4 regions of the Bradyrhizobium sp. WD16 genome follow, and region 4 is predicted to be linked to each of the others. Evidence: predicted binding sites of a transcription regulator. Region 4 holds the regulator's gene; each other region holds the start of a gene.
The links. The regulator LexA, encoded in region 4, represses DNA repair genes until DNA is damaged. The targets are predictions, from matches to a motif close to TGTTCNNNNTGTGTTCNG.
Positions count from the first base shown of each region.

Region 1: DB459_RS01815 (PA0069 family radical SAM protein) is a predicted target of LexA. The motif match lies at 1,597-1,614, and genes of this name have one in related genera.
Region 2: DB459_RS08805 (YifB family Mg chelatase-like AAA ATPase) is a predicted target of LexA. The motif match lies at 4,100-4,117, and genes of this name have one in related genera.
Region 3: DB459_RS06845 (helicase-related protein) is a predicted target of LexA. The motif match lies at 2,339-2,356, and genes of this name have one in related genera.

Region 1 is NZ_CP028908.1:373,256-379,298, reverse strand. Features, by position in the region: gene DB459_RS01825 (helix-turn-helix domain-containing GNAT family N-acetyltransferase) at 1-821, opposite strand, end outside; gene DB459_RS01820 (glycosyltransferase) at 900-1,478, opposite strand; gene DB459_RS01815 (PA0069 family radical SAM protein) at 1,666-2,850, shown strand; gene DB459_RS01810 (VOC family protein) at 2,904-3,353, shown strand; gene DB459_RS01805 (ribonuclease HII) at 3,520-4,332, shown strand; gene DB459_RS01800 (glycosyltransferase family 39 protein) at 4,404-5,915, shown strand.
Region 2 is NZ_CP028908.1:1,900,397-1,906,439, reverse strand. Features, by position in the region: gene DB459_RS08810 (ATP-binding protein) at 26-2,299, opposite strand; gene DB459_RS08805 (YifB family Mg chelatase-like AAA ATPase) at 2,502-4,043, opposite strand; gene DB459_RS08800 (DUF2189 domain-containing protein) at 4,223-5,122, opposite strand; gene DB459_RS08795 (hypothetical protein) at 5,453-5,788, opposite strand; gene coxB (cytochrome c oxidase subunit II) at 5,776-6,043, shown strand, end outside.
Region 3 is NZ_CP028908.1:1,474,074-1,480,116, reverse strand. Features, by position in the region: gene DB459_RS06860 (esterase-like activity of phytase family protein) at 1-239, shown strand, start outside; gene rpmB (50S ribosomal protein L28) at 337-627, opposite strand; gene DB459_RS06850 (DUF3108 domain-containing protein) at 1,264-2,130, shown strand; gene DB459_RS06845 (helicase-related protein) at 2,485-5,787, shown strand; gene DB459_RS06840 (RNA-binding S4 domain-containing protein) at 5,815-6,043, shown strand, end outside.
Region 4 is NZ_CP028908.1:4,482,985-4,489,027, reverse strand. Features, by position in the region: gene moaC (cyclic pyranopterin monophosphate synthase MoaC) at 1-326, shown strand, start outside; gene glp (gephyrin-like molybdotransferase Glp) at 352-1,563, shown strand; gene lexA (transcriptional repressor LexA) at 1,806-2,501, shown strand; gene DB459_RS20840 (dihydrodipicolinate synthase family protein) at 2,521-3,438, opposite strand; gene DB459_RS20835 (TRAP transporter large permease) at 3,454-4,740, opposite strand; gene DB459_RS20830 (TRAP transporter small permease) at 4,737-5,219, opposite strand; gene DB459_RS20825 (DctP family TRAP transporter solute-binding subunit) at 5,238-6,043, opposite strand, start outside.

The sequences.
Region 1 (6,043 bases), 1.8 Mb from region 4:
CCGCGGGCACGGGCGAAGGCGATGCATTCCTGCACCAGCCTGCGGCCGACGCCGCGGCCGCGTGCCGACGGCTCGACGAGGAGCAGCCGCAGCTTGGCGACCGTGTCGGAATGCCTGACCAGGAAGATCGAACCGGCGCGTTCGCCGTCGACCTCGGCGATCCAGCAGGCCTCGCGGGCCGGATCGAAGCTCTTGAGGTACTGCGCGACGATTTCGGCAACCAGCGCCTCGAAACCGGAATCCCAGCCATAGGTCTCGGCGTAAACCGCGCCGTGCCGTTCCACCACCCAGCCCATGTCGCCGGGCCGGGGCGGGCGCAGCACGACGGCGGCCTCGGCTGGCGCGCCGTCATCGAGCAGACGGGTCACCGTGGCCAAGGCTGCGAGCAGCCGCTCCCGGTCGCCTTCGGACAGCGGTTCCAGCATGCGCCCGATGCTGGCGCGCGAGGCCGCTTCGAGCTGGCCGAAGGCGGCTCGGCCCCTGGCGGTCAATTTGAGGCGCTGCTGGCGGCGGTCGGTCGCCCCGGCCGTGCGCGACACCAGTTCGTCCTCGGTAAATCGCTGCAGGATCCGGCTGAGATAGCCGGCATCGAGATTGAGCGCCGCGCCGATCTCGCTGGCGCTCGGCAGTTCGCGCTGGGCGATCTCGTAGAGCACGCGCGCCTCGGTGAGCGAGAAGGGGCTCGCCAGCAGGTGCTGATCGAGAACGCCGATGATCCTGGTGTAGCGGCGGTTGAAATCGCGCACGGCGTCGACGGCGCCGCCGTCGACGGGGGCGAGCGATGGTGTCGCGGAGCTTCGGTCGGACAGTGTCCTGGTCATGGCGGCGGCCCAGCTTGGATCGGGCCGAGGATGCGCCACATATTTGACGGAGTCAACTGAATGGTTGACTACGTCAAATCAGCCGGCGGCGACATAGATGCGGGTGCGCAGCAGCGCCCGGCCGGACCGGCCGAGATGCGACAGCAGCCGGGCTTCGGCGCGGCGGGTGCCGCGGGCATGGCCGCCGAGGCGCTCGTAATGGCTGCGCGCGATCAGGAGACCCTGGTCGGCGGACGGTCCGGACAAGGCGCGGCCGACGCTGCGGAGCGTCTGGCGGAGAGAGTTTTCGCTGTAGGGGGCGCGCGCGTAGCGGAAGATGCCGGCCCGCGGCCGGCCGCTCGTCGCCACGCTCTGGATGAACTGGGCGGTCTCGTCGATCCAGCCGGTGTCCAGCACCGCGCCGGGGTGGAGGAACATCAGCCAGTCGGAGCGGGCGGCCCCGGCTCCGGCGGCCAGCGCGTCGGCGCGCGCGCCCTTGATCGCCAGAAAGTTGCAGCCGGCAACATCTGCAATGTGGGCGATGGCGTCGCTCTGCGAGGTGTCGACCAGCAGCACCTCGCGGATCAGTCCCGCCGCGGCGCCCGGCACCAGCGCCGCCAGGGTGGCGACCACCGGCTGCTCCTCGCCCAGCGTTGGAATGATGACACTCAATGACAAAGCGCGTGTCCTCAAGGGGTTGCAGACCGTCCCTGTATCACCTCGCGTTCGCGAAATCAGCAGTCTGTGGAACCCGGCTTCGCCGCGGTGGCGCTTTCCCGGGCCGCGAACAAACTTTTGTTCTTGTTTTGTTCGTTTTTCGCGCTAATCTCCAATCACGAGTCCTCGTCAGGGCAGCAAGACCATGATGAAGTCCAGCGCAGCTCGATCCCGCCGTTCGCCCGCAGAACCGCCCCCGACGCCCCCGACGCCCGCCATCGCTCCGTTTGGCGAACCGGCCGCCGCCGCGGTTGAGGCCGCCCTGGTCGGCGAGGGCCGGCGGCGCGGGCGCGGCGCCCAGTCCAATGCCAGCGGCCGTTATGAGGCGGAGGCGCGGGTCGCCTTCGACGACGGCTGGCAAGGCCTCGAAGACCTGCCGCCGTTCAAGACCACGGTCGCCGTCGACACCGCGCGCAAGGTGATCACCCGTAACGATTCGCCCGATATCGGCTTCGATCGATCGATCAATCCCTATCGCGGCTGCGAGCACGGCTGTGTCTACTGCTTCGCGAGGCCGACCCACGCCTATATGGGCCTGTCGCCGGGGCTCGATTTCGAATCCCGGCTGTTCGCCAAGCCGGATGCGCCCGCGCTGCTGGAGAAGGAACTGGCATCGCCGGACTACGAGCCGCGGATGATCGCGATCGGCACCAATACCGATCCCTATCAGCCGATCGAGCGCGAGCAGCGCATCATGCGCGGCATTCTCGAGGTGCTGGAGCGCGCCGGCCACCCGGTCGGCATCGTCACCAAATCGGCGCTGGTGACCCGCGACATCGATATCCTCGCCCGCATGGCGCGGCGCAACCTCGTCAAGGTGGCGCTGTCGGTCACGACCATGGACCCCAGGCTCGCCCGCAGCATGGAGCCGCGGGCTTCCACCCCGCCGAAGCGGATCGAGGCGCTGCGCCAGCTCGCCGCCGCCGGCGTGCCGACCACGGTCATGGTGGCGCCGATCATCCCGGCGCTGAACGACAGCGAGATCGAGCGCATTCTCGATTCCGCCGCCCATGCCGGAGTGAGGGAAGCGAGCTATGTGCTGCTGCGTCTGCCGCTCGAGGTCCGCGACCTGTTCCGCGAATGGCTGATCGCCAACTATCCGGACCGCTACCGCCATATCTTCACGCTGATCCGTGACATGCGCGGCGGACGCGACTACGACTCGCAATGGGGCACGCGGATGAAGGGCACCGGGCCGATGGCGTGGATGATCGGCCGCCGCTTCGAGATCGCCTGCGGCAAGCTCGGCCTCAACAAGAAGCGGGCCAAGCTCACCACCGATCATTTCGCCCGGCCGAAGCGCGCCGGCCAGCAGCTCGGGCTGTTCGACTGATAGAGGCGTTTAACCGATGTGTGGATCAAGAGCCGTCGAGTAGGAGGCATTCCATGACCGGTCAGCTGCCACAGGCACGCTTCACCGTGCTGACCATCGGCGTTGCCGACGTGGCGCGCAGCCGCCGTTTCTATGTCGCGCTCGGTTTCGAGCGCCGCTACAGCGCGACCGGCGACGAGGTGGTGTTTTTCGAAACCGGCGGCACGGTGCTGGCGCTTTATCGCGCCGACGCCCTGGCGGCGGGCGCGGGCATTGAGCCGCCGAGGCCCGATCGCGGCTTTACCGGGGTGGTGCTGGCCTGGAATTGCGCCGACCGCGCCGAGGTCGACACCGTGCTGGCCCATGCGGCGGACTGCGGCGCGGCGGTCACCGTTGCGGCCCACGATACCGATTATGGCGGCTATGGCGGCGTCTTCGCCGATCCCGACGGCTACCTGTGGGAGGTGGTGGTGGCGCCGAACATCGTGGTCGGTCCCGACCGCCGGGTGCAGATGCCGGCCTGACGGGCCTCGGCGCCGTTCGATCGATCAGGCTAGTGTCCCGTCTCCGAATTACCGCTACGTTTGCCTCGCGCTCGCACGGTAATTCGGAGACGGGACACTAGGAATTGCGGGCACAGCCCCGGGTTCCCGGTTGCGCCCGCGGGGGCGGCGACGCATCGTCGCGGCCATGAGTCGCGCCCCTTCGTCCATAACGCCCAAAGCACCGGCCAAGACGTCGACAAAGACGCCAACCAGGACTTCGGCGACGGCCGATGCCGCCGGCAAGCCCGCGGCCAAGGCGGGCCGCAGGGGCGTCAATGCCGTGGCTCCGGCGAGCTTTCGCCGTGAGCGGGCGCTGCTGAAGCAGGGCATCTGGCCGGTCGCGGGATGCGACGAGGTCGGCCGCGGGCCGCTGGCCGGGCCGGTGGTGGCCGCCGCGGTCATTCTCGACCCCAAGCGCATTCCCAAGGGCATCGACGATTCCAAGCGGCTGACGCGCGACAAGCGCGAGGAGCTGTTCGAGGAGATCTGCGCCACCGCGACCTTCGCCCTCGCGGTGGCGTCCCCGGCCCGGATCGAGCGCGACAATATCCTGCGGGCGTCGCTGTGGGCGCTCGGCCGGGCGGTGGCGGCGCTGCCGGTCGAGCCCCGGCATGTCTTCGTCGACGGTCGCGACCCGATCGATGTGGCTTGCGCCTGCGAGCCGGTCATCGGCGGCGACGGCCTCATTCAGTCGATCGCCGCCGCCTCCATCGTCGCCAAGGTGGCGCGCGATCGGTTGATGACCAAGCTCGGCGCCGAACATCCGGGCTATGGCTTCGAGCAGCACATGGGTTATGGAGTGCCCCGGCATCTCGAAGCGCTGCGCCGGCTCGGTCCGACGCGGCATCACCGCCGCCGTTTCGCGCCCGTCGCGGCGCTGCTCGCCGAGGACGTCGGGCAGCTCGAGGTCGATGCCGTCGTGGTCTCCGACCCCGCCGTCGAGGCGGTCGCGTTCTGAGCGCCATTGCGCCATCGCGGGGGGCGCCGTATCAGTGGGCGTCGCCTTCCTCGCCCCGGCCTCGATCCTTCATGCGCTTCACCTCCCTGATCGTCGAATTGGTCCGCGCGCGGCCGCGCCTCGTGATCTGGGCGGTCATTCTGCTGCAGGCGCTGCTCTGGCTGATGGTGTCGCTGCTGTTCTACCGCAGCCCGCCGAGCGACGTCGCGACGCTGCTCGCCTTCGGTCGCGAATATCAGGTCGGCACCGACAGCGGGCCGCCGCTCGCCTTCTGGCTCGGCGACATCGTCTTCCGCCTGTTCGGCCATCATCTGTTCGGCGTCTATCTGCTCGCTGAAACCTGCTTCGTCGTCACCATGTGGGCGCTGTTCGAACTGGGCGGCGCCGTTGTCGGCCGCCAGCACGCGGCGCTCGCCGTGCTGCTGACCGCAACCATCACCGCCTTCGGCTTTCCGGGCCTCGAATTCTCGCCGGCGGTGCTGGCGCGCCCGCTGTGGGCACTGGTGCTGCTGCACGCCTGGCGCGCGGTCGGGCAGCGCCGCGGCAACGCCTGGTTCGCGCTCTCGATCGAAGCCGGCCTGCTTCTGCTCACCACCCACGCGGCGGTGCTGCTGCTGGCGCTGCTGTTCGGCTTCTTCGCCGTCACAGAACGCGGCCGTCGGGCACTGCGCTCGCCCGATCCCTGGTTCGCACTCGCCGTCATGATCGTGCTGGTGCTGCCCTATCTCGCCTGGCTGGTTCGCGCCGGCGCGATGGTGACGCCCCTGCTGCCGCCGCCGGACCAGTGGACGGGACGGGGACTGCGCTGGGGCGAAGGGCTGCTGTCTCTCCTCGTCGCCATGTTCGGCCTGCTGCTGCTGGTTGCCTTGAATTCGGTGCGATGGTCGGCGCGGCCGGACGACGATCCGGTGGTATTCCGTCCGCCCACCGATCCCTTCGCGCGGCTGTTCGTCCTGTTCTTCGCTCTGACGCTGCCGCTCGCGACGAGCTTCGTCACTGCGCTGCTCGGGCTCGATCAGATCATCGGCGGCACCGGCACCTCGCTCATGCTGATGGGCCTTGCCGTGGTGATGCTGGGCGGCGACCTGATTGCGCTGCGCCGCCAGGAGCTGCTGCGCACGATCTGGACCCTCGCCATCCTGGCGCCGGCGGCGGCGGTGCTGCTGTCGATCTTCGTCCAGCCCTGGACGGCGAGCGCCGAGGTGCCGACCCTGCTGCCGTCCCGCGATATCGGCCGGTTCTTCAACGACAGTTACGAGCGGCGGACCGGCCAGCCGCTGCGCGCGGTTGCCGGCGATGCCGAGCTCGCCGGGCTGATCGGTTTTGCCGCCAAGGACCGGCCGCATCTCTTCCTCGACGCGGCGCCGGCGCGCACGCCGTGGCTGACCATGGATCAATTCCGGGCCGGCGGCGGCCTCGTGGTGTGGCGCGCCGCCGATACGGCCGGTACGCCGCCCGAGGACATCGCCCGCCGTTTTCCCAATCTCGCGCCGGAAGTGCCGCGCGCTTTCGACCGCCTGGTCAACGGCCGCCACGGGCCGCTGCGCGTCGGCTGGGCGATCCTGCGTCCCGCGGCACCCTAGTGTCCCGTCTCCGAATTGCCGCTTCGTTTGCCTCGCGCTCGCACGGTCATTCGGAGACATAGGGACACTAGTGTGGTGGATCTGACGCTCGTTTCAGTATTGCAGCGAGTTCTTCGAACGAGCGTCAG
Region 2 (6,043 bases), 2.6 Mb from region 4:
CCGGAGGCGGAGCCTCGCTGCCGCGTCACGCCGCGAGATGCGGAAACATCGTCATGTCGGCGAGCACTTCCAGGAGCTTGTCGCGGTCGAGCGGCTTGACCAGGAAGCCATCCATGCCGGCCTCGAAGCAGGCATAGCGGTCCTCGACCAGGGTGTTGGCGGTCAGCGCGATCACCGGCGTGCGCCGAAGCTGCTTCGACCGCTCGGCCTCGCGGATGCGCCGCGTCGCGCCGATGCCATCGAGCTCGGGCATCTGCACATCCATCAGCACCAGGTCATAGAGCGTGCCGGCGCGCTCAGCCGCGATCCAGGATTCCACCGCCTGGGCGCCGTTGACGGTGATCACCGGATGGTGGCCGAGCCGCGTCAGCAGCGAGCGCATCAACAGCGCGTTGATCTCGTTGTCCTCGGCGACCAGGATCGACATGCCGGGCTGCGCCGTCGCCGCGGCCGGCGGGTCGTCATGGGTCGGGCGGTCATCGGCCGTGACGGTGGGCTCGTGTGCGACATCCTCGACGACGAGCTTCGGCGCATCCGCTGCCCGGGGCAGGGCGAGGCGGACAGCGAGCGAAGCGGCGCGCAGCGGCTTGACGAGGTACGCGGTGAAATGCCGCAGGGTTTCGAGCGGAAGTTCGCGCCGCGCCGCCGGCGTCACCATGACGATGCGATGGGTGGCGTGGCTGCGCGCCGCCTCGCCCAGCGCCGCCAGCGTCTCGGCGCCGAAGGCGTGATCGACCAGGATGGCGTGCCAGGGCCGCTCCGGCAGCAGTGCCCTGGCGACGTCGAGATCGGAAACGGTGCAGACCGGCGCGCCCCAGCGCTCGAGCCGACGGGCCACCAGCGCGGCTTCGATGGTCTCGGAGGCGACCAGCATCACCGGCTTGTCGTCGAGGTCGGGCGGGGTGAAGGCCGGGGCGCTTGCATCGGGCGCCGCGGGCAGTGGAATGGCGACCTCGAAGGTCGAGCCGCGGCCGACCATGCTCTCCAGGCTGATGCGACCGCCCATGCGGCGGACGATGCGTTCGCTGATGGCAAGGCCGAGACCGGTGCCGCCGTAATTGCGAACCGTGCCTTCGTCGGCCTGCTCGAATTCGCGGAAGATACGGCCTTGCGCCTCCGGGGCGATGCCGATGCCGGTGTCCCGCACCAGGAAGCTGATCTCGCCGGGCCAGATGCCGGGCTCGACGATCAGCGCGACGCCGCCGGTGGTGGTGAATTTGACGGCATTGCCGGCGAGGTTGAGCAGCACCTGGCGCAGCCGCGCGGCGTCGCCGACCACCTGCAGCGGCAGCCGCTCGTCGACATAGGATGCGATTTCGAGCCGGCGGGTCTGGGCGCGGGGCGCCAGGAGCTCGGTGACTTCCTCGATCAAGGCCGCCAGCGCGAAGGGGCGCTGCTCGAGATCGATCTTGCCGGCCTCGATCTTGGAGAAGTCGAGAAGTTCGTCGATCAGCAGCAACAGCTGCTCGCCGGAGGTCTTGGCCGCGCGCACATAGGTGGTCTGTTCGGGGCTGAGCTGGGTGTCGAGCAGCAGCGATGTCATGCCGATGATGCCGTTGAGCGGCGTGCGGATCTCATGGGAGGCCATGGCCAGGAAGCGCGACTTGGCGCGGTTGGCGGCATTGGCGTGGTCGCGTGCTTCGCCGAGCGCCCGTTCGGTCTCGGTGCGGTCGGTGACATCGCGCCCGACGCTCTGGGTCTCCGCCGGGCCGGCGTCGCGCCGGACCAGACTCTCGCGCCAGGCGATCCAGCGGGCGCCGAGCGGGCTGGCGATCCTCTGGTCATGGACCGTGGCGCCGTCGGGCTCGAGCGCCGCGTCGCCCTGTTCGAGCACCGGGAGCACAAAACTGCTGCCGGTGAGCTCGGTCCGGGACTTCCGCGCGAGGCGGCAGAAGGCGTCGTTGGCGAAGGTGATGCGGCCCTCGGCATCACGCTGGACGATCAGATCGCTCTGGGCCTCGAACAGGCGCCGCGCCCGCTCTTCCGCTTCCTTGAGTTCCCAGTTGCGGTCGACCAGCGCCTCGTTGTGCACGGCCAACAGCAGCAGTCGTTTCTTCGCCGTCCACAGCCGGAAGCCGACCAGGGCGAGCGCAAAACAGGCGAGAGCGAACAGGGCGCTGGCGCCGACGGCGAAGGCGACGGCACTGTAGCCCGAGACTTCCGGCCGGCTGCCCACGACGAAGCCGTAGCCGGCGCCGAATGCGGCCATGAAGATCATCAACGCGCAGGCGACCGCGATGCGGCGGCGATGGCGCCGCGCGAAGTGCCGCAGTCGCAATCCGATGCTCGGCCGATGCATGCCCGTGTCTCCGTCTGCCGTCCGCGATCCCGGGTGCTCTCGGGCACGCCTGGGTTCGCATTCCCCGCGCGCAGACTGCCGCGATGATGTTGCGAAGTGCTTGAAACGCCGCGCCCGGGTTCCCGAAGCTGGGGACACGGTTAAGGATTGGTGTGGGCCGGCGGCGGCGAAGGAGCGGAGCGCGCGCGATCGGCCGATCGGCCTACGCCGCGTTGCGGGCGTCGTCGCCGAGCGCGCGATAGCTCAGGGCCTCGGCGAGGTGAGGCCGGCCGATGGTCGTGGCGCCGTCGAGATCGGCGATGGTGCGCGCGACCCGCAGCACCCGATGATAGCTGCGCGCCGACAACCGCAGCCGTTCGGCGGCATCGTGCAAAAGCTTCAGGCCCTGCGGCTCGGGCCGCGCGATGTCGTCGAGCACTGCCGCCGGCGCCTCGGCATTGGTGCGCACGCGCGGCAGCTTGGCGTCTTCGTAGCGCCTGGCCTGCACCGCGCGGGCGCGGGCCACGCGTGCCGCAACCTCGGCCGAGCCCTCGACCGGGGGCGGCAGGATCAGGTCGGCGGCGGTGACCGGCGGCACCTCGATGCGCAGGTCGATGCGGTCGAGCAGCGGGCCGGACAGCCGGCCCTGGTAATCGCCGACGCAGCGCTCGACGCGGCCGCGCCGGCAGACGTAACCCGGCTCGGCGGCGTGGCCGCAGCGGCAGGGATTCATCGCCGCGACCAGCATCACCCGCGCCGGATAGGTGATGCGGTGATTGGCGCGCGACACCGCGACCTCGCCGCTCTCCAGCGGCTGGCGCAGGGAATCGAGCACCCTCGGGTCGAACTCCGGCAACTCGTCGAGGAACAGCACGCCATGATGGGCGAGCGAGACTTCGCCGGGCCGCGCGCGGGTGCCGCCGCCGGTCAGCGCCGCCATGCTGGCGGAATGATGGGGCGCGCGGAATGGCCGCCGTGTCGTGAGCGCGCCGCCTTCGATGGCGCCGGCCACCGAGGCGATCATCGAGACCTCGAGCAATTCCTGGGGCGACAGCGGCGGCAGGATCGACGGCAGCCGCGCCGCCAGCATCGACTTGCCGGCGCCCGCCGCGCCGACCATCAGGAGGTGATGATTGCCGGCGGCGGCGATCTCCAATGCGCGCTTGGCGCTTTCCTGGCCCTTGATGTCGCGCAGATCGAGGGTCGCGGCGGCCTCCGCGCGCATCTTCGGCTGCGGCCGCGACAGCACCTGGGTGCCCTTGAAATGATTGGCGAGCTGGATCAGCGAGCCGGCGGCGATGATCTGCTGGGTGTCCGGGCTCGCCCAGGCCGCCTCGGCGCCGCAGGCCGCCGGGCAGATCAGCCCTTCGTCACGGCTGTTGGCGCCGATCGCCGCGGGCAGCACCCCGGCCACCGGCGCAATCGAGCCGTCGAGGCCGAGTTCGCCGAGCACGGCAAGGCCATTCAGGGCATCCGGCGGAATGGCGCCGATCGCCGCCATCAGTCCCAGCGCAATCGGCAGATCGTAATGGCTGCCTTCCTTCGGCACGTCGGCGGGGGCGAGATTGACGGTGATGCGACGCGCCGGCAGGGCGAGGCCCGAGGCGATCAGCGCCGCCCGCACCCGCTCGCGGGCTTCCGACACCGCCTTGTCCGGCAGGCCGACGATGGAAAAGCCGGGCAGGCCCGGCGCGACATGGACCTGCACGTCCACGGCGCGGGCCTCGACGCCCTCGAAGGCCACGGTGGATACGTGCTGGACCATTCGCCCCCCGTTTGTCGCGAATGGGCGAAAGGCTAGCCGAAAACAATCTCAGGTTCAAGAACAAGGCGTGAACAAAATCCCGACGCCGAAATCCCGGCGCCTTGTCGCCTCGCTGGTTGGCGCGCCTTGTCGCCTCAATGAGGTGCCGCCGCGCCCAACCGCGCCACGCACCTCGCCAGTTATGGCTTATGCCGGCCCCAGGGCAGCAGGGAGATCGGAAATTCCGCGGCGTAGCGGCGGCCTTTCGGCGGATGCGGGCGTTCGCGCGGCGGATTGGGGTCCGGCTCCACCGCCTTGCGGTAGAGATGCCAGGTGGCGTGCCCGAGCACGGGCAGCACGACGGTGAGCCCGAGGAACAGCGGCACCGAACCAATGACCAGCAGGGCGGCGACGATCAGGCCCCAGGCCGCCATGCTGACGGGATTTTTCGCCACCACGCGCAGTGAAGTGTAGATCGCTGCGGCGACGGTGGCGTGGCGGTCGAGCATCATCGGGAAGGACACGACGCTGATGCACAGGGCCACCAGGGCGAACAGAAAACCGACGCCGCATCCGACGACGATCAGCAGCAGTCCCTCGCGGGTGGTGAAAATGCGCGAGGCGAAATCGGGAATGCCGGCCGCCGGCGCATAGCCGAACAGGCCGACATAGATCGCATTCGCCGCCGCCACCCAGATCACGAACAGCGTCAGCAGCAGCGTGCCGAGACCGAGCATGGCCCCGAACGACGGCGCGCTCAGCACCGAAAACGCGTGCCACGCCGAAGCCTCCTCGCCGCGCTCGCGGCGACGGCTGAGTTCATAGAGGCCGAGGGCGGCAAACGGCCCGATCAGGGCAAAGCCAGCGGCGAGAGGAAACAGCAGCGGCAGCACCGAATAGCCGATGACCAGCCGGAACAGCGCGACGCCGAGAACGGGATAGATTACGCAAAGCAGGAGCGCGTGACTCGGCACTGCCTTGAAGTCTTCCCAGCCCCGGGACAGCGCGTCGCCCAGGTCGCGCAGTCGAACGTCACGGATGACAGGTGCCGCGATGCTGGCCGTGCTCTGCACAAGTCTGTCAGAATACGGTGTGGCCATGGCCGACCTCCTATTGGCGTGGATCTGAATTCGCTACTCGGCTGGACGCGGGCTCGTGAAGCGTCGCGCGTCTTCATCGTCCGGCGCGAAGATCGCCGCCGAGCCCGGTCACGGCAGTCGCGTCGCAGGCATGTCGCCCAGTCGCAGGCAAGTCGAACGAGAGCCCCGGCGGAACCTGCCGTAGCCCGATCTGGCAAGGTTAGAAGGATTGCGCTAGAATTACACTCACGGTTGGGTGAATTGCGCGGCCGCTAGCGCTGCGCGACGCAGGGGTTGCTGCGCCCATCGCAGCGACGGATGCGCGCCGAATCCGCTTCTGCTCGTTCGGTTTCATCGCCCGTTTTCTTTCATTCGATCTTCTTCGCCTGATTTTCCTCCGTTGACGCGGCGCGCGACTTCATCTTCAATTAGCGGGTTCGAAAACAACGAGGCCGTGGTTCCGATGAGACTTGCGGTCGACACCTGCGCTTCCATCATGCCTGACCATGATGCCAGCCGAGACCGCTTGAACGGGCGAGGCACGAAGCGGCGGCGAGTTTGAGATTCGAACTTGCCGGAATTGAACGCAGCCGACTGACAACAGCCGACGACACAAGACGCAAGCTCCGCCCCTTCATTCGCATTCCGGCCCGTAACGGCGAGGACGAACAGGGATGGCTGTACCACTCACACTGCTCCTGGTAGCGGTCGCGTCGGTGCTGTTCCATTTTCTCAGCCCGTGGTGGTGGACGCCGATCGCGTCGAACTGGCAGTACATCGACAACACCATCATCATCACCTTCTGGATCACCGGCTTCGTTTTCGTCGCCGTTGTCGCCTTCATGTCCTATTGCGTGCTGCGCTTTCGTCACCGGGAAGGGCACCGGGCGGCCTATGAGCCTGAAAACAAGCGGCTCGAAGGCTGGCTCACCGTCGCCACCG
Region 3 (6,043 bases), 2.9 Mb from region 4:
TGCTCAACGGCGTCGGCATCCGCATCCGGCGTATCGCTCTTGCCGCCATTGCCCCGGGCGCCGTGTCCGACGGCGTGGCCCTGTTCGAGGCCGATCTCGGCAACGAGATCGATAATTTCGAAGGGCTAGCGACCCATCGCAATGCCGCCGGCGACATTATCCTGACATTGGTGTCGGACGACAATTTCTCGCCGATCCAGCGTACGCTGCTGCTGCAGTTCCGGCTGATCGAGCCGTAACGTAATAAGGGGCGTCGAAAAAGGTACGATGGCGCCAACAAAAAAGCCGGGCGCAGGGCCCGGCTTTTTCAAAATGCGATTGGTCGGCGTCGCGGCGTCAGCCGGTCGCCTGCAGCTTCTTCTGGATCTGGCGCTTGAGCACCAGCGCGCGCGGCGACAATTCGTCGGCCTTGGCCTTGAGCAGGAAGGCATCGAGGCCGCCGCGATGATCGACGCTCTTGAGCGCATTGGTCGAGACCTTCAGCCGCACCGAGCGGCCAAGCGCGTCCGAGATCAGCGTGACGTTGCACAGATTCGGCAGGAACCGGCGCTTGGTCTTGATGTTCGAGTGGCTCACCTTGTGACCCACCTGAGGAGCTTTTGCGGTCAGTTCACAGCGCCGGGACATGGCGAAATCCTCTGTCATCCCCGAAGCGGCCGAGCGGCCCCGCGGGGGTTTAAAATCGCGTCCATTTCAGGAACCGCGGACCTATAGGGGGAGCGGCGGTCAAGGTCAAGCCGAGCATCGCGCCGGACGGGCGGAAAATGCGCCGGAACCCTGATTTTATGAGGATTTGACCGATCCGGGCGGCACCCCGTTGCAACTTATTAACGACGTAATCCCCGCCGCAAGATCTTTCTTGGTCTTCGTCCCATGTTTGCGGCTCGACAATCGAGCCTGCCGGCGAAGACGCCGCCGAGGTGGCAGGAAGGCGAGTGTCCCGTTTCCAACGTTCGTATTCCTTTGCAGCAGGCGTTTCCACGAGCATTGGAAACAAAGGGATACCAGCATCATTATGATTCCAGTGCGATTTTGGATCTGACACGACGAATTCGCTGCATGCTGATGCGAGCGTCAGATCCACCGCATTAGAGCCTTCTCCCCTCCGTTGGAGTCGGAGCGGAGGTTCCAGGTTTTTGTTTTGACGCGTTTTCTTCGCGCGAACCGGTAGCCACTTCGTGGGAAAGCGCTCTAGCCCTTGTTCGCGGGCTGCCCGGGCTATATTTGCCGCTCAAGGGTGCGGAGCAGGATTTGCCGTCACAAGTGGAATTTGGATCGAACGGAGCCGGTTGGCGGCGGCTGGCGCCGACGTCGGCATTGGTGGTGCTCTCGGTGGCGACGCTCGGCATCGCCACGACCGATCCCGTGCAGGCCCAGGGCCGGCTCGATGCCCGCTACGAGGCGTCGCTCGCCGGCATTCCGGTGGGCAAGGGAAGCTGGGTCATCGACATCGGCGACGACCAGTATTCGGCAACCGCGGTTGGTGGATCGGCCGGCCTGCTCAAGGCTTTCTCCGGCGGTCACGGCACCAGCGCGTCCCAGGGCCGCATCGTCAATGGTCAGTTGGTGCCGTCGAGCTATCAGGCCATGATCGCCTATGACAGCAAGGCGAAGGAAGTCATTCGAGTCGTGCTGGCTGCCGGCAATGTCAAGGAATCGAGCATCGATCCGCAGCCGCAGCCGCAGCCCGATCGCATTCCGGTGACCGACGTGCATCGCAAGGGCGTCACCGATCCGATGACCGGCTCGCTCCTGCGCGCCAGCGGCAATGGCGATCCGCTGACGCCGGACGCCTGCAAGACGACGACCCCGGTGTTCGACGGCCGGATGCGCTATGATCTGCGGCTCGAATTCAAGCGCATGGATCGCGCCAAGACCAAGGGCTACCAGGGCCCGGTCGTCGTCTGCGCGATCTATTTCGCTCCGCTGGCGGGCTATGTACCGGACCGCGCCGCCATCAAATACCTGATCGCCCAGCGCGACATGGAGGTCTGGATGGCGCCGATCGCCGGAACGCGCGTGCTGGTCCCGCTCAAGGTGCTGGTGCCGACACCGATCGGTATGGCCGCCCTGGAAGCCACCCAATTCGTGTCGACGGCCGCGGTCCGCACCACGGCCAAGACCCAGTGAAGCGCCGATCGGGCACGGCCCCCGTGGGCAGGAATCCTGTTGACTCTCGATCGCATCGGAGTCCGTGCGAAAGGTTGACGACGGGCTGCGGCGGGAGCCGAGTTGGTTCGGTCTCGGTCTTCATGTAGTGGGGCGGCATCGCTCATGCCCGCGATATATTGATGTTCGTGCAGTCTCGCCGCCGCGAGTCAGCGATTCGCTCCCGGTTCGTTCCGGACTCGTTCCGGAACTTAATTGCGAGGCCGCAAAGCGTCGCATTCTGAGACACTTGATAAGGCCTTTGGGCGCTGATCTTGACGTCGTGTGGACGGCATGAGCCGGGTGGAGACGCAGAGTTTGGAAGCACGAAGAAGCATGGCCGTTTCCTTTTCCCAGTCGCATGCCGCGAGCGGTCGCGCGCCGGGCTCCGGCGTCACCGCCGTCCTCGGCCCGACCAATACCGGCAAGACCCATCTCGCCATCGAGCGTATGCTCGGCCATTCCTCCGGCATCATCGGCCTGCCGCTGCGCCTGCTCGCGCGGGAGGTCTACAACAAGGTGGTGGCCAGGGTCGGGGCGGCCGATGTGGCGCTGATCACCGGCGAGGAGAAGATCAAGCCGCCGCATGCGCGGTTCTGGGTCTCCACCGTCGAGGCGATGCCGCGCGAGCTCGACGTCGCTTTTCTCGCCGTGGATGAAATCCAGATCGGCGCCGATCTCGAACGCGGCCATGTCTTCACCGACCGCCTTCTCAACCGCCGCGGCCGCGACGAGACGCTCCTGCTCGGGGCCGCGACCATGCGGCCGGTGATCGAGAAGCTGCTGCCGGGCGCCAATATCATCACGAGGCCCCGGCTGTCGCAGCTCAGCTTCGCCGGCGACCGCAAGATCACCCGGCAGCCGCGGCGCACCGCCATCGTCGCCTTCTCGGCCGATGAGGTCTATGCCATCGCCGAGCTGATTCGTCGTCAGCATGGCGGCGCCGCCGTCGTGCTCGGCTCGCTGTCGCCGCGCACGCGCAACGCCCAGGTCGACCTGTTTCAGTCGGGCGACGTCGATTTTCTCGTCGCCACCGATGCCATCGGCATGGGCCTCAATCTCGACGTCGACCACGTCGCCTTCGCCTCGGACCGCAAATACGACGGCTACCAGTTCCGCCGGCTGACGCCGTCGGAATTCGCCCAGATCGCGGGTCGCGCAGGGCGCGCCACCCGCGACGGCACCTTCGGCACCACGGGCCGGTGCGAGCCGTTCGAATCCGAGTTGGTGGATGCCCTGCAGAACCACGCCTTCGACAGCGTCAAGCTGCTGCAGTGGCGCAATTCGAAGCTCGACATGTCCTCGCTCGGCGCGCTGCAGGTCTCATTGGCCCAGGCGCCGAACCACGAATGTCTGACCCGCGCGCCCATCGCCGAGGACCTGCGGGTGCTCGACCACGCGGCGCGCGACGCCGAGGTGCGGGACCTCGCCCAGGGCGCGGTCGCGGTGGAGCGGCTGTGGGAAACCTGCCAGGTGCCGGACTATCGCAAGCTGGCGCCGGCGGCCCATGCCGAGCTCGTCACCACCCTGTTCGGGTTTCTGATGCGCCGGGGACGCATCCCGGACGACTGGTTCGCGGCCCAGGTGGCGCTGGCGGACCGGACCGACGGTGGTATCGACACCTTGTCCGCCCGCATCGCCCAGATCCGGACCTGGACCTTCGCCGCCAACCGCCCCGACTGGCTCGCCGACCCCGAACATTGGCAGGGGATCTCCCGGGCGGTCGAGGATAAATTGTCCGATGCCCTGCACGAACGGCTAACTGAACGTTTCGTTGATCGCCGGACCAGTGTATTGATGCGCCGCTTGCGGGAAAACACGATGCTGAATACGGAAATTGGAAAGACCGGCGAGGTCGTCGTCGAGGGCCATGTCATCGGCCGCCTCGACGGCTTCATGTTTGCGCCGGATGCCGCCGAGGCGGGGTCGGAAGCCAAGGCGCTGCAGGCCGCAGCCCTCAAGGCGCTGGCGGGTGAAATCGATGCGCGCGCCGAGCGGCTGTCGCAGGCCCCGGACGAGCAGTTTGTGCTCGCTTCCGACGGCACCTTGCGCTGGACCGGCGATGCCGTGGCCAAGCTGGTCGCCGCCGACGACATGCTGCATCCGCGGTTGCGGATCATCGCCGACGAGCGCCTTACCGGGGCCCCCCGCGACGCTGTCCAGGCGCGGCTCGATCTGTGGCTCAAGACCCACATCGAGAAACTGCTCGGCCCGCTGTTCGAGATCACCAAGGCCGAGGACATCACCGGCATCGCTCGCGGCATTGCCTTCCAGCTCGTCGAGGCGCTCGGCGTGCTGGAGCGCCAGCGCATCGCCGCCGAAATGAAGGATCTCGATCAGCCGTCGCGCGCTTCGCTGCGCAAATACGGCGTGCGTTTCGGTGCCTATCACGTCTACGTCCCCGGCCTGCTGAAGCCGGCGGCGCGCGCCATGGCGTCGCTGCTGTGGGCGCTCAAGCAGGACAATGTCGATCTGTCGGCGTTGTCCAGCGTGCAGCATCTGGCGGCCAGCGGCCGGACGTCCTTCCCGGTCGATAACTCGCTCAGCCGCGACGCCTATCGGGTGCTGGGCTACCGGCAGTGCGGCGAACGCGCCGTGCGCGTCGACATCCTCGAGCGCCTCGCCGATCTGATCCGCCCGGCGCTGGCCTGGCGCGAGGCGTCGCCCGGGCCGAAGCCGCCCGGCGCCTTCGATGGCCGTGGCTTTACCGTCACCCAGGCGATGACTTCGCTGACCGGTTCGGCCGGCGAGGATTTTGCCGCGATCCTGCGGGCGCTCGGCTATCGCATGGAGAAGCGCCCGCCGCCGGCACCGGCGCCGGTTCCTGAACCGTCAACCACAGAAGCGGCGGCTCCTGAAGCCGCTGTTGTTCCGGAAGCCATTGCTTCGGAAGCCGTTGCTCCTGAAGCCATTGCCTCCGAATCGGCGGCTTCCGAATCGGCCGCAGTGGAAACACCGGCGCCTACCGGGGATGCGTCCGCCACCACCGTCGTCGAAAGCGGCGCCGAGCAGACGTCTGTCGGCGAGGCTGCCGAAGCCGAGGTCGTCGATGCAGCGCCGGCCGAAACCGGTGTCGAGCCGGCCGCCGCCGAGGTTGCGGGGGCGCCGGAACCAGAGGCGGCGGAAGCCGCTCCGCCGGCTGAGGCGTCCGCCGCCGAAGCGGCCTTGGCCGAGACCGCCGGCGAAGCCGCTGCGGTCGAGCCGCAGCTCGTTGAAGTGTGGCGTCCGGGCGGCCGTTCCGAGGAGCGGCGGCCGCGTCATGAACGTCCCCATGGCCGTCGTGGTCAAGGCGGTGCGCCGGCGGCTGCCGGTGAGGCTGGCGAGGCGCGTGAGCAGCGTCACGGCCATGGTCAGGGTCGGCGCGACCGGCGCGACGAATTCCGCAAATTGCGGGCCGAAGGCGCCGGCGCGACCGCCGGCGAGGCGCGCGAGCCCCGCGAGCGCGACGAGCGCAAGGGCGGCGGTTTCAAGGGCAAGCCGCGGAACGGTTCGCGGCCCGAAGGTCGGCCGCCGCACGGTCATCGCCATGAGCGGCATAGTCAGAACGCGCCGCCCCGGGAGCGGCCGATCGATCCGAATTCGCCCTTCGCCAAGCTTGCCGCCCTCAAGGAGCAGTTGACCAATCGCAAGGACGGCTGAGCACCGTCGCGGGAGATCGCAGCATCGGTGGAGCGTCAGCGGCTGGATAAATGGCTCTGGCATGCGCGGGTGGTGCGAACCCGCAGCGATGCCGCCGCGCTGGTCGCCTCCGGTCACGTCCGCGTCAACGGCGCGCGGCAGACCGCGCCCGGTCACGCGGTGAAGTTCGAGGACGTTCTCACGGTTGCCCTCGATCGGAGCGTCCGCGTCTTGCGGGTGGTCGGGTTCGCTGAGCGGCGCGGCGATGCCAAGGTCG
Region 4 (6,043 bases):
TGGCGGCCAAGCGCACCTCCGAGCTCATTCCGCTCTGCCATCCGCTGGCGCTGTCCAAGGTCACCGTCGACATCGTTCCCGACCCGGCGCTGCCGGGCTGCCGCGTCACGGCGACCGTCAAGGTCACCGGCCCGACCGGAGTCGAAATGGAGGCGCTCACCGCGGTCTCCGTCGCCTGCCTGACCGTCTACGACATGGTCAAGGCAGTGGAGCGCGGCGCCCGCATCGAGGCCATCCGGCTCCTCGAGAAGAGCGGCGGCAAGTCGGGCACTTACAAGTCGGGCACCGACAAGGCGCCGCCGGCCGCGACCGGCCGCAAACGCTGAAGCGAAAACGAAAAGGGAGGACGCCATGGCGCTGATGCCCGTTGCCGAAGCGCTCGAGGCCGTGCTCGACGGCGCCGCTGCGCTCGGCACGGAAATGGTGGCGCTCGATGACGCCTGCCATCGTGTCCTGGCCCGCGACATCGCCGCGTTGCGCTCCCAGCCGCCGAGCGCGATGTCGGCCATGGACGGCTATGCGGTGCGCGCGAGCGACGTTGCCGAGGTGCCGACCCGTCTGCGGGTGATCGGCGAGATCGCCGCCGGCCGGCCGTTTGCCGGCGCGCTGGGACCGGGCGAGGCGCTGCGCATCTTCACCGGCGGCGTCGTCCCCGATGGCGCCGACGCCGTGGTGATCCAGGAGGACACCACCGCGGAGAACGGCACGGTGGTGGTGCACGTGAGCGTGCGCGCCGGCCGCCATGTCCGCGTCGCCGGCGTCGACTTCCGCGAGGGCGACGTGCTGCTGCGCGCCGGCCGGAGGCTCTCCGATCGCGATCTCTCCCTCGCCGCGGCCATGAACCATCCGGCGCTGCCGGTGAGCCGGCGGCCGAAGCTGGCGATCTTCGCCACCGGCGACGAACTGGTGATGCCCGGGACGACGCCCGGCCCGGGGCAGATCGTCTATTCCAACGGCTATGCGCTGCGGGCGCTGGCACGCAGCGAGGGCGCCGAGGTGGTCGATCTCGGCCTGGTCGGCGACACCGTCGAGGCCACCGTCGCCGCGGTGCGGAGCGCCCGCGCGGCCGGCGCCGACATCCTCGTCAGCACCGGTGGCGCATCGGTCGGCGACCACGACGTGGTGCAGCAGGCGCTCGAAGCCGAAGCCGTCACCATGGCGTTCTGGAAGATCGCGATGCGGCCCGGCAAGCCGATGATGCACGGCCGGCTCGGCGCCATGCGCGTGCTCGGGCTGCCGGGCAATCCGGTGTCGTCCTATGTCTGCGCCTTCCTGTTCATGGCGCCGCTGATCCGGGCGCTGTCCGGCCGCAGCGACGTCCGCCACATGGCCGAACAGGCGGTGCTGGGCGCCGACCTGCCGGCCAACGACCAGCGCCACGACTACCTGCGCGCGCGCCTGGCGAGCGGCGCCGATGGCCGCCAGATCGCCACCCCCGTGCTGCAGCAGGATTCTTCGCTGCTCGCCAAGCTCTCCGAGGCCGGCGCGCTGATCCTGCGGCCGCCGCTCGCGCCGCCGGCCAAGGCGGGATCGCCGTGTGACATCCTTAAGCTTCCCCTCTGACGCTAGCTCGATTTGTTGACGCCAAATTAAGATGTTGCGGAACACATATGGAACATATAGTGTCCGTTCATGATTTGTTTCGAGCGAGTCTCCTCCGCGCGCGCATCCCGCAGGGATGCTGAGAAGAGAACGCTCAACTCGAAACGATCACGAGAGGCGGCCGCTTCAGCAGTGAACCGGCCAGCGAAGCTGGCCAATGAAGCTCGATCCAACGATGTGGCCCCGCATTCCAAGGGATTCAGATGCTCACGCGCAAACAGTATGAACTGCTCCGCTTCATCAACGAGCGCCTGAAGGAGTCCGGCGTGCCGCCGTCCTTCGACGAGATGAAGGACGCCCTCGACCTGCGCTCGAAGTCGGGCATCCACCGCCTGATCACCGCCCTCGAGGAGCGCGGCTTCATCCGCCGCCTGCCCAACCGCGCCAGGGCCATCGACGTCATCAAGATGCCCGAGCAGGCCGGCAACGCCGGCGCGCGCCGCGGCTTCACGCCGAGCGTCATCGAAGGCAATCTCGGCCGCGTGGTGCGCGCCCCCGCCGAGGACGAAGGCGGCCGCCCGGTAGCCATCCCGGTGATGGGCCGGATCGCCGCCGGTACGCCGATCGAGGCGCTGCAGACCCGCAGCCACACCATCAACGTCCCGCCGGAGATGCTGGCCTCGGGCGAGCACTATGCCCTCGAGGTCCGCGGCGATTCCATGGTCGACGCCGGCATTCTCGACGGCGACGTGGCGCTGATCCAGCGCACCGAGGCCGCCGACACCGGCGACATCGTGGTCGCGCTGATCGACGAGGAGGAAGCAACGCTCAAGCGCTTCCGCCGGCGCGGCGCCTCGATCGCGCTGGAGCCGGCCAACCCGGCCTATGAAGTCAGAATCCTGCCGCCCAACCGGGTGCGCATCCAGGGCAAGCTGGTCAGCCTGTTCCGCCGCTACTGAGCGCGAGAGCGCGGCTCGCCTAAAGGCCGGCCGAGCGCAGCACCGCGTCGAGCCGCGCCTTCAGGGCGGCGCCGTCGGCTACCGCCCGCAACGGCGGGCGGACCTGCGCCCAGGCGCTGTCGCCGGTCTGGGCAGCGAGGATCGCCTTGAGCGCCGGCACGAACGGCCGCCCGCTCACCAGCGCGATCGCCTCGCGCATCGCGATTTCCTTGGCGGTTTCCTTGGCGGTTTCCTTGGCCGTATCCTTGGCCGGACCATCCAGCATCATCTTCACCAGCGCCGGCGCGACATTGGCCATGCCGCAGATCGTACCGGCGCCGCCCTCGGCCATGGCGCGGGCGATATCGGCCTCGTTGCCGACGGTGACCGCAAGCTGCGGCGCCGCGGCGCGGAAGGCGCGAAACTGATCGAAATCGGCACTGCTGTCCTTCACCCCGGCGACGACGTGGCCGTAGCGCGCCCGCAGCTTCGCGGCGACGTCCGGCGGCACGCCGACGCCCGCGACCTGGGGAATGTGATAGAGCGTCAGCCGCAACCGGTCGTCGGCGACGGCGTCGAGAATGGCGGCGAAGGCGCTCTCGATCCCCGCGGCATCGACGTCGCGGTAGAAATAGGGCGGCAGCAGCAGAATCTGCGTCAGGCCGGCGGCGAGCGCCGCGCGGGTCAAGCTGATGCTGTCGGTGATCGCGGCAAAGCCGCCGCCGAGACCGATGCGGCCCGGCGCGATGCCGGCGCCGAGCAGCGCCTCGACGGTGGCGATGCGTTCGCCGACATTGAACGAGGTCCCCTCGCCGGTCGTGCCGAACAGCACCACGCCGTCGATGCCGGCGGCGAACAAGCCGCGGACATGGGTGGCGAGCCGCGCGTTGTCGACCGCGCCCAGCGCGGTCAGCGGCGTCGGAACGGCGGTCCAGTAGCCGCGAATGGCGTCAGTCATGTCGTCTCCATTGAATCATCTCGGCATCACGAGATCTGGCAGAAAGGTCGTCAGCGGCGGCCACAGCGTGATCATCGCCAGCACCACCAAGAGCGGCACCAGCCATGGCAGCACCGCGCGCGACATGGTCTCGAACGAGATCTCGGCGATCCGCGAGGTGATGAACAGAACGACGCCGATCGGCGGGTGGATGGTGCCGAGGATCAGGTTGAAGATCATCATGATGCCGAACTGCACCGGGGGAATGCCGAAGCTGTGCGCCGCCGGCATCAGGATCGGAATCAGGATCAGGAGCGCCGCCAGCGTCTCCATGAAGCAGCCGACGACGAGCAGCATCACGTTGCAGATCAGAAGGAACATCAGCGGACTGCCGATCGAGGCGACCATCGCCGGCGCCACCGTCTGCGGAATGCGCGACAGCGACATGCACCAGCCGAGCGCGCCGGCCGCCATCACCAGCACGGCGACCACACCCACCGTCTCCACGGTCTCGACCGCAACGCGGAATAGGTCGGCCGGGGTGAGCGTGCGATACACCACGAGGCCGAGGAACAGCGCATAGGTGCTGGCCACCGCCGCGGCCTCGGTCGGGGTGAACAGGCCGCTGAACATGCCCGACAGCAGGATCACCGGGGTGAGCAGCGCGAAGATGCCGTCGCGCAGCGACAGCCACAATTCGCGCCAGCCGGGGAAGCGCTGCTTGGGGAAGCCCTGGCGGCGGCCGATCACGGCGACCATCACCATCAGCGACGCCGCCATCATCAGGCCGGGCACGCAGCCGGCAAGGAACAGGCGGCCGACCGAGATATCCGAGGTCACGCCGAAGATCACGATCGGCAGGCTGGGCGGCACGATGGCGCCGATGGTCGCGGCCGAGGCGGTGATCGAGGCGGCGGTTTCCGGCCGGTAGCCGGCGCGCTTCATGGCGCGGATCTCGACCGCGCCGGTGCCGGCGGCGTCGGCCACCGCCGAGCCGGCCATGCCGGCGAAGATCAGGCTGGAGAGGATGCTGGCCTGGGCGTAGCCGCCGCGCAGCGATCCCATCACCGCCGTGGCGAAGCGCACGATCCGGTCGGTGATGCGGGCGGCGCCAAGCAGGTTGCCCATCAGGATGAACAGCGGCGCGGCGACGATGGGAAAGGAATTCATCGCCTGCACCATCTTCTGCGGCACGATGCTCGGCGACAGGCCGGACAGGGCGACGAAGGCCAGCGCCGCGAGACCCATCGCCGCGAACAGCGGCAGGCCGGACAGGATCGCCAGCAGCCACAGCGCGCCGATCTCGATCATCAGCGTCGTCATTCGACGTCCACCGCGGTCGTCAGCGCCGGCCCGCCCGGCCGGCGCCAGGCATCGACAGCCGCCTGGAGCGCGACGAGGAGGCCGGCCGGCGCCATCGGCGCATAGAGCCAGGCCATGGACAGCGGCAGCGAGGTCGCCTCGAGATCGGCATTCTTCTGCACCAGCTGCACCGCGAACCACGCCACCGTCAGCCCGAGCACGACGATGGCGAGCTGGATCACCGTCTCGGCGCCGCGCCAGGCGCGCTTGGGCAGCATGTTCTGGAAGAAGCGGATGCGGACATGGCCATGCCTGCGGCTCGCCAACACCCAGCCGGTCGCGGCCAGCCAGACCATCAGCATGCGCGCGGCTTCGTCGGTCCAGATCAGAGGCTCGCCGGCGCCGCGGGTGACGATGCCGAGCAGCACGCAGACCAGAAGGGCCGCGAGCAGTGCGCAGCCGAACGCCTGGGCGGCGCGATCGAGCAGCCTGGTTGCCATGGCGCCGTCCCTGCCGCCTTACGCCGAGGCCACCTTGTCCCACAGCCCCCTGCCCCATTTGGCCTCGAACTTCGCCGGCAGGCTGGCGAGCACGGGCTTGCGGAAGCTGTCGAGGTCCGGCTCGATCACGGTCATGCCGGCGTCGCGGAAGGTGTTGGTGAGCCCGGTTTCCTGGCGCACGATCTCCTCGTCCTGCTCGCGGCCGAAGCGCGCCAGCGACGCACGCAGCACCTCCTTGTGCTTGTCGGGAATCGCCTTCCAGGTGCCCTCGTTGATGGCGATCAGGCGCGGGCTCATGATGTGAGCCGTGCGGACCAGGAATTTCTGCACCTCGTAGAACTTGCTCGAATGGATGGTCGGCAGCGGGTTCTCCTCGCCGTCGACCGCGCCCTGGCTCAGCGCCAGATAGAGCTCGCCGAAATTGAGCGGCGTCGGCCGGGCGCCCCAGGCTTCGGCCATGGCGCGATAGGTGTCGACCTCGGGGATGCGCAGCTTGAATCCCGCCATCTCGCCGACATTGTGGACGGCGCGCGAGCCCGAGGTGACGTGGCGCGTCCCGTAATAGGTCGAGCCGACCACGCGCATGTTGCGCTTGCCGGCGAGCTGGGCGTTCATGTCGTCCATCAGCGGCGCCGACAGCGCGCGGCGCATGTGCGCCGGGTCCTTCCAGATATAGGGCGCTTCCAGGATCGAGAACGGCGCGACGAACTGGCCGAACTGGGCCGCGCCCTCGTCGACCATCTGGATGGCGCCGGTCGAGGTCGCCTCGATGACGTCGCGGGACGAGCCGAGCTGGCCGCTGGGGAAAGTCTGGATGTCGATCT